Regions from separate parts of the Delftia sp. GW456-R20 genome, predicted to be linked through region 1. Evidence: predicted binding sites of a transcription regulator. Region 1 holds the regulator's gene; the other holds the start of a gene.

Region 1 (4,187 bases):
GGCCCCGAGGCTGAAGGAATCGGCAATATGTAAGCCGATGATTCGGGCATTATCTCCAGTTCTGAGGGCCTCGCAGCCAATCCGCGACCCCAGGTGCCAAGTCTGGCCTCAGCTGTTGCTCAACGGCACCAGAGGCTGGGCTTGTAGATCAGGTCCATCCACAGCGCCCAGACGGCCACGCCCACCAGCATCAGGCCGGCCAGGCGCGTGCCCCATTCGGCGCGCAGACCGTTCAGGCGCTGCCGGCCCAGCCGCCACAGCCAGGGGCCGGCCACCAGCCACAGCCCGCTGCCCACGCCAAAGGCCGCCATGGCCAGCGCGCCCTGCAACGGGCCGCCGCTGAGCGCGGCGACCAGCACGGCCGAATACAGCAGTCCGCAAGGCATGAGCGCCCAGGCATAGCCTGCCGCCAGCGTGCCGCCCGGCGCCGACACCCAGGGCTGCACGCGCCGCCAGGCGGCGCGGCCAGCAGACTCCAGCCAGGCGGGCTGGCGGGCCTGCACCATCATGGCCAGGCCCCAGGCCATCACGGCGACATGGGTCAGCGTCCAGAACGGCTGCAGCGCCGTGGTCTGGCTGGTGAGCCAGGACAGGCTCTCCATGGCCAGGGCCGAGGCAGCGCCCAGGCTGGCATAGCCGGCCAGACGGCCGCCGTGGAACAGCGCCGTGCGCAGCCACAGCCGGCTTTGCAATCCATGCACGGCCACCACCTGCGAGCCGCCGCCCTGCCCCGCCCCGCCCGTGACCACGCCGCAGGGCGCAGCGCACATGGCAAGGCAATGGGGCCCGCCGACGAGCCCCATGATCAAAGCGGTCCAGAGCAGCGACAACAGCATGGGGCCTAGATGATCCTCGAAAACCGCGCCCGGTTCTTGTCCGCCTGCAGATATCGGTCAAACAGCATGGCTACGCCGCGCACGAAGTACCAGCCCATGGGCGTGACCTGGAAGCCCTCGTCGCTGATCTGCACCAGGCCCTTGGCCTGCAAGTCCTCCAGGGCCGCCATCTCGGGCGCGAAGTACTCGCGAAAGCCCAGCAGCCAGGCCTGCTCCATGGGCTCGAACAGCACGGCGCCCTGACACATGATGGCCATGATGACGGCGCGGCGCACCAGGTCGTCGCGCGACAGCGCCAGGCCCCGCACCACGGGCAGGTGGCTGGCGTCGATGGCGTCGTAGTACTCCTCCAGCGTCTTGGCGTTCTGGCTGTAGCTGGCACCCACCTTGCCGATGGCCGACACGCCCAGCGCAATCAGGTCGCAGTCGGGCTGGGTGCTGTAGCCCTGGAAGTTGCGGTGCAGCCGGCCCTGGCGCTTGGCCACGGCCAGCGAGTCCTCGGGCAGGGCGAAGTGGTCCATGCCCACATAGACATAGCCACCGTCCATGAACGCGGCGATGGAACGCGACAGCATGGCCAGCTTGTCGGCCCCCTGGGGCAGATCCTCGGCCGCAATGCGCCGCTGCGGCTTGAAGCGCTCGGGCAGGTGGGCATAGGCATAGAGCGCGATGCGGTCGGGCCGCAGCGCGTTGACCTGGGCCAGCGTGCGCTCGAAGGATTCGGGCGTCTGCTTGGGCAGGCCGTAGATCAGGTCCACGTTGATGGAGGCAAAGCCCAGCTGCCGCGCGGCCGCCACCAGCTCGAACACCTGCTCGGCCGGCTGCACGCGATGAACCGCGATCTGCACCTGTTCGTCAAAGTCCTGCACGCCGAAGCTCAGGCGGTTGAAGCCCAGCTCCTTGAGCACGGCCAGGCGCTCGACGCTGACGGTGCGCGGATCGACCTCGATGGAGTACTCGCCACCCGGCTCCAGCTTGAAATGCTCGCGCAACAGGCCCATCAGCGTGCGCAACTCGTCGTCGGAGAAGAAGGTGGGCGTGCCGCCGCCCAGGTGCAGCTGGCTGACGGTCTGGCCCTTGCCGCAATGGGCCGTATGCAAGGCCATCTCGCGCGCCAGGTAGTCCAGGTAGACGGCGGCGCGATCGTGGTGGCGCGTCACGATCTTGTTGCAGGCGCAGTAGTAGCAAAGCGACTCGCAAAAGGGCACGTGCACATACAGCGACAAAGGCGTGGCACGCGCTGCGGTACTCGATTTGCGTTGTTGCAGCGCCAGGATATAGTCCTCTGCACCAAAGGCCTCGACAAAGCGGTCGGCGGTAGGGAACGAGGTGTATCGGGGCCCCGGTACGTCAAAGCGACGCAGCAGCTCTGGGGTGACAGCGGTCATGGGTTTTTTCCTCTAATACCTCGACTGTGCCGCAGCACATCGGTCATGTCCTTGACTCATATCAAGAGTTGTTTGAGGGACTGCTGCGACAATTTGATCCAACTCATCGCAATCCACGAGGTCACCGCCGGCACGCTGTGTGCCGCTGATGTTTATCACTCCATGAACCTTCAGACCATCAAAGCCTCCTGCTCCAACTGCAACCTGCGCGAACTGTGCATGCCCATGGGCCTGGATGCCGAGCAGATGCAGCGCATCGACGACATCGTGGCCACGCGCCGCAAGGTCAAGCGCGGAGGCCTGCTGTTTCGCAACGGCGAGACATTCACCTCGCTGTACGCCATCCGCACCGGCTTCTTCAAGACCTGCGTGGCCACCGAGGACGGACGCGACCAGGTCACAGGCTTTCAGATGGCCGGCGAGATCATCGGCCTGGACGGCATCGTCAACGACCACCACACCTGCGATGCCGTCGCGCTGGAAGACGCCGAAGTCTGCGTCATGCCCTTCGACAAGCTGGAAGACCTGTCGCGCGAGGTCACGGCCCTGCAAAACCATGTGCACAAGGTCATGAGCCGCGAGATCGTGCGCGAGCACGGCGTGATGCTGCTGCTGGGCAGCATGCGCGCCGAAGAGCGCCTGGCCGCCTTCGTGCTCAACCTGGTGCAGCGCCTGCATGCGCGGGGCTTTTCCAAGTCGGAACTGGTGCTGCGCATGACGCGCGAGGAAATCGGCAGCTACCTGGGCCTGAAGCTGGAGACGGTGAGCCGCACCTTCTCCAAGTTCGCGGACGACAACATCATCGAGGTGCGCCAGCGCCATCTGCGCATCCTGGACACGGAGGCGCTCAAGCGCATCGTCAACAGCCAGCAGTGCCAGTGAGGCCGCAAGGGCGGCAAGCATTCATCCGCCAATGAACAAGGCCCGCGACAGCGGGCCTTGTTCATTGCAGCGGGCTCTCGCTCAGTCCCGCCCCAGCCCCTGCATGGCCAGGTCCGGGTCGGGCTCGGAGACCACGCCGTCGTTGAGATCGCGGGCCGATCGGCCCAGCATGGTGGTCATCAGGCTGGAGAGCATGGTCACGCCCCAGAAGGCGAAGAAGGCCAGCGTGTAGATGCCCTGGCGCGACCAGCCCAGGTCGCCGAGCCAATGCAGCTCCAGCGGGTCCACAAAGGCAAAAACCAGCATCTCCATCACGGCGGCTGCCAAAAAGGCAGGCCAGGCAATCCACATCCAGCGTTGGGCCAACATCAGCGATCTCCTTGTGCTGTCGAGGGGGCGCCTTCATTGTGCGCCGCGCCAACGCATGGCGCCAAGCCCCGCAGCGCCCTGCACGCCTGTAGGAAACCCTCACCCGTCGCGCATGCCGGAGATGCGATCCGCCATGCAAAAAGGCCGCGACTGCGGCCTCTTGCAGGGGTGCACGGCGATCAGCGGTCCGTGGGGTGATCGTGCGCGGGCGTGGCCGCATGGTTGCGGCCGGTGACGGCGGGCGCCATGCTCTTGGGCACTTCGCGCACGCCATCGGCACGCTCGTTGATCGTGATGCCGTTGCGGTAGTAGTCGGGGTCGATCACGGGATCGGCGCCATTGATGGCGATGATGGCCGTGATCACGGCAGCGACCACCACGGCCGCCGGGCCGGCCACCACCAGCCAGACATGGCCGAACTTCCACCAGGGCTTGCCGGCGTCGGGGTGCGAGGGAGCCTGCGCGGGCGCGGACACTGCGGGACTGGAAGACATGGGAAACCTCTTTCTTTCAGGCGGCAGGCGCGGACCGTGCCACGCCTGCCAGGAACATCACCGGGGCACCAGGAAGACGGCCTTTTCGGACGCGCGTCCCGCGCCCGAATGCACGGCATCGATATCGAAGAATACGGTGTGCGAGCCCGGCTCGGCCGAACCGTAGGGAATCTGCAGTCGCGCCGCAATGCCGCGCGTCTCGGCCGGGCCGACCTCGA
Region 2 (4,187 bases), on a different contig from region 1:
CGATGCCGACTGGGCCCAGCTGCCGCCCGATGCCTTCCTGAAGGACGGCGGGCGCTACCGGCGCCGCCGCCATTCCTGCTTCATCGCCGGGCAGGACGGGCTGCAGCAGGTGGAGCACCGCGCGCACTGGCAGCCGGTGGAATACAACGCCCTGCATGGCGGCATGCTGCGCATGTTCGATCCCATGCGCGACGCCACGGCGCAAAGCGCCACCTGGAGCCGGCTGCTGCTGGCGCTGGCCGGCCTGTCCGACCAGGTGTTCTGCGCCCAGGGCGATGATGTGCAGCACGAGCGCTGGTTCATCGAGTCCCACCAGTTCCGCATCGACACCACGGACGGCATTGGCCGGCCCACGCCCGAAGGCGCGCACCGCGACGGCGTGGACCTGGTGGCCGTGATCCTGGTCGGGCGCGAGGGCGTGAAGGGCGGCGAGACACGCATCTTCGAGGCCACGGGCCCCAGCGGCCAGCGCTTCACGCTGACCGAGCCCTGGTCGGTGATGCTGCTGGACGATGCCCGCATGATCCACGAGACCACGCCCATCCAGCCCGAGCAGCCGGGCGGCGTGCGCGATACCCTGGTGCTGACCTATCGCCGCCAGGGTTTCCAGGGCTCGGAGCTGACGCGTCGCCGCAAGGATTGATGCAGCTCAAGACGCTGGCGCATGATGGGCGCACACTTTGGTTCATCGACCCGGCCGCCCCCGATTGTTGACGGCGGCCAAGCACAAAGGAGAAAACGCATGTTCAAGCACATCCTGGTTCCCGTGGACGGCTCCAACAGCTCGATGCTGGCGGTACACAAGGGCGTGGAGCTGGCCAAGGCCTTTGGCAGCACGCTGACGGCGGTCTACGTGGTGGACCCCTATCCGTTCACGGGCGTGGGCGCCGACTTCGCCTACGGCCAGTCGCAGTACCTGAGCGCGGCCACGGCCGAGGCCAATACCACGCTGGACGCCGTCAAGAAGATCACCGACGAGGCCGGCATCACCGCCACCACCGTGGTGGGCGAGGGCCATGCGGTGCACGAAGGCATCGTGCGCGTGCTCGAGAGCACGGGCGCCGACCTGATCATCATGGGCTCGCAAGGCCGCCGTGGCCTGGAAAAGCTGATGCTGGGCAGCGTGACCCAGCGCGTGCTGGGCGCCGTGCGCGTGCCGGTGCTGGTGGTGCGCGAGTAATCACCGGGCCGCTCGGCCCTTCGCCGGGTGAAACGTCAACGGCTCCCTCGGGAGCCGTTTTTGTTGGTGCGCTGCAGGGGGAGAGGGCGCTCAGCGATTGAGCAGCCGTGCCAGCCAGCCCTTTTTCTTGCGCTGCAGTTCCAGCTCCTGCAGCACTTCGTTCTTGAGCCTTTCCTTCTCGGCGGCAGGACTGGACTCGCGCGCCATGCGCAGATAGGCCTTGGCCGAGTCCACGTAGCCGGTGTCTTCGTTGCGGATGTGGTTGAACAGCCAGCGCGAGAGCATGCCGTGCAGCTCGGCGGCCACGTCCTCGCCCGCATCGAAGCGGGTCTGCATCTCGATCACGCGGCGCGTGAACAGCTCGTGCACCTTCTTGTGCGGGCCGGCGAACATGTAGCCGGCGCTCTCGATCAGGCTTTCCTCGAACACGAAGTGCGAGACGGTGTAGTCGATCATCTCGCCGATGACATCGCCCAGGGCCTCGCGGTCGGGCGAGGAGCGCAGCTCGTAGAGCTTGTTGATGTAATCGACGATGCGGCGGTGCTGCCGGTCGATTTCTGCAATCCCGGTGTCCAGCTCGGGGACCCAGACCAGCAATGCCATGACGTTCTCCAGGAATTCGGTGATTTCCAGAGAAGTATTCACGGGACTGTCACATAGCTCCTTGATGCAGATCAGGCTGATCTGCATCAATGAAATGCGGCGTTGGCCATTGCAGGCGGTGCCGGGCATGCAGCCCTGGCACCGCAGGCATGTCACTCGATCTTGGCGCCCGAGGACTCGACGATCTGCTTGGACTGCTTGAAGTCGGCCTGGAACATCTTGTCGAAGTCGGCCACGCTCATGGACTGGGGCTCGGCGCCCTGGGTCTGGATGGCGTCGCGCACTTCGGGCATGGCCAGCAGCTTGTTCACTTCGGCGTTGACCTTGGTCACGACGGCCGTGGGCGTGCCCTTGGGCATGAACAGGCCGTACCAGGTGCTCACGTCAAAGCCCTTGAGGCCCGATTCGGCCAGCGTGGGCGTGTCGGGCAGCGAGGACGAGCGCTTGGCCGAGGTCACGGCGATGGCGCGCAGCTTGCCGGCCTTGATCTGGCCGATGGCCGAGGGCACGGAGGACACCAGCAGGTCCACGTTGCCGGCCAGCGCGTCCATCAGGGCCGGGTTGGAGCCCTTGTAGGGCACGTGCACCAGTTGGATGCCCGCCGCCTTCTCCAGCAGCACGCCCGAGATGTGGATGCTGGTGCCATTGCCCGGCGAGCCGTAGGTCACCTTGCCCGGGTGCTGCTTGGCAGCGGCCACGATGTCGGCCAGGGTCTTGTAGGGCGAGTTCACGCTGGTGGCGATCACGATGGGCGTGTAGGCCACGTGGGCCACGGGCACCAGGTCCTTGACCGGGTTCCAGGGCAGGTTCTTGTAGAGGTAGGGGCCCAGGACCACGTTGTCCTTCTGGCCCATGACCATGTCGTAGCCCGTGGGCGCTGCCTTGGCGGCCTCGGTGATGCCGATGGTGCCGCCTGCGCCCGCGCGGTTGTCGGGCACCACGGTCCACTTGCTGACTTCGGTGAGCTTGTTGGACACCACGCGCGCGAGGATGTCGGTGCCGCCGCCGGGCGGGAAGGGCACGATCATGCGCACGGGCTTGTTCGGATAGTCGGCAGCCGCACCTTGGGCGGCTGCGGAAAAGCTCAGGCCCATGGCGGCGGCCACGGCGGTGCAGGTGATCAGTTGGCGGAACATGAAAGAAGAAACTCCAGGGTCTGATGGGGCGGTGCAACCCTCTCGCAGCGGACCGGCAGTGCCGGGCCGCCCATGCGGTGGGTTGTCGATGATCGGGGAGGGTGGTTCCGCCATCTTGCATTGGGAAACCCGCTATTTGGGCGGATTTCCGCAATCTGTGCCACAGGGGCTTCCACCAAGGAGCAGCTTGTGCCTGCTCCAGAGGGAAGCGGGCTATTTTATGCCGCCTTGGTGCCTGGCCGCAGGCCAGGCGCTCAGGCCTGCGCCAACTGCCTGTCCAGCACGCGCACCGTCTCGTACAGCACCCGGGTGCCGTCCAGCAGCTGGGCGGGTTCTATCCATTCCTCGGGCGCGTGGCTGCGGCCGTGGAGGCAGGGGATGAAGATCATGCCCATGGGGCCGGTGGGCGCCATGTAGACGGCGTCATGGCCGGCGCCACTGGGCATGCGCATGTGGGCGTAGCCCAGGTTTGCGCAGGCCTGCTCCACGCCCTGCATGACGGGCGCGGAGCAGTCCGTGGGCTGGGAGCGGCTCACGTCGGCCATCTCGGCACGCACGCGCAAGGCGGCCAGGCCGGGCAGGACTTCGGCCAGCAGTTCCTCGGGGAAGCGCTCCAGCACGCCGGCGTGGTCGCTGCGCACTTCCATCATCATCTCGACCAGGCCGGGCACGGCATTGGAGGCATTGGGCGTGAGCGATAGCCGGCCCACGGTGGCCACCACATAGTGAGGTTGGCCGCTGAGCGCGGCGGCCTTGCGGTTGGCTGCATCGATGATGCGCGCCGCGCCCACCAGCGCGTCCTGGCGTATGTCCATGGGCGTGGTGCCTGCGTGGTCGGCCTGGCCGCGCACGGTGAAGCTCACGCGGCGTATGCCCACGATGTTCGTCACCACGCCGATGGGCAGGCCGCGCTGCTCCAGCACCGGGCCCTGCTCTATGTGCAGTTCCACAAAGGCGGCCGTGCCGCCGGCGCTGCGCAGCGGGCGGTCCAGCGCCTCGGGCCGCGCGCCGATGCGGCGCATGCCTTCGGCCAGGGTTTCGCCCTCGGGGTTGCGGGCGGCCAGCATGGCGGCGTCCAGCTTGCCCGACAGCGCGCGGCTGCCTATGCAGGAGATGCCGTAGTCGCTGGGTTCTTCGGACAGGAAGTCGATCACCTCGAACGGGTGCTGCAGGGCGATGCCGTTTTCGTGCAGGCAGTGCGCGACCTCGATGCCGGCCAGCACGCCGATGATGCCGTCGAAGCGCCCGCCCATCATCACGGTGTCGCA

The links. Region 1 encodes FNR, which switches genes on or off when oxygen is low (the NO sensors DNR and NnrR bind a similar motif). Its sites were predicted from a motif close to TTGATNNNNATCAA; they were not measured.
Region 2: a site for FNR is predicted at 1,860-1,873, ahead of A4F85_RS02950 (bacteriohemerythrin). Genes of this name have one in related genera too.

What each region holds. Positions count from the first base shown of each region.
Region 1 is NZ_LWCN01000004.1:1,310,669-1,314,855, forward strand. Features, by position in the region: gene A4F85_RS11255 (HD-GYP domain-containing protein) at 1-50, opposite strand, end outside; gene A4F85_RS11260 (sulfite exporter TauE/SafE family protein) at 120-836, opposite strand; gene hemN (oxygen-independent coproporphyrinogen III oxidase) at 842-2,224, opposite strand; gene fnr (fumarate/nitrate reduction transcriptional regulator Fnr) at 2,387-3,106, shown strand; gene A4F85_RS11275 (hypothetical protein) at 3,188-3,475, opposite strand; gene A4F85_RS11280 (FixH family protein) at 3,655-3,969, opposite strand; gene ccoG (cytochrome c oxidase accessory protein CcoG) at 4,027-4,187, opposite strand, start outside.
Region 2 is NZ_LWCN01000003.1:358,103-362,289, reverse strand. Features, by position in the region: gene A4F85_RS02960 (2OG-Fe dioxygenase family protein) at 1-643, shown strand, start outside; gene A4F85_RS02955 (universal stress protein) at 743-1,180, shown strand; gene A4F85_RS02950 (bacteriohemerythrin) at 1,271-1,825, opposite strand; gene A4F85_RS02945 (Bug family tripartite tricarboxylate transporter substrate binding protein) at 1,936-2,919, opposite strand; gene A4F85_RS02940 (Zn-dependent hydrolase) at 3,174-4,187, opposite strand, start outside.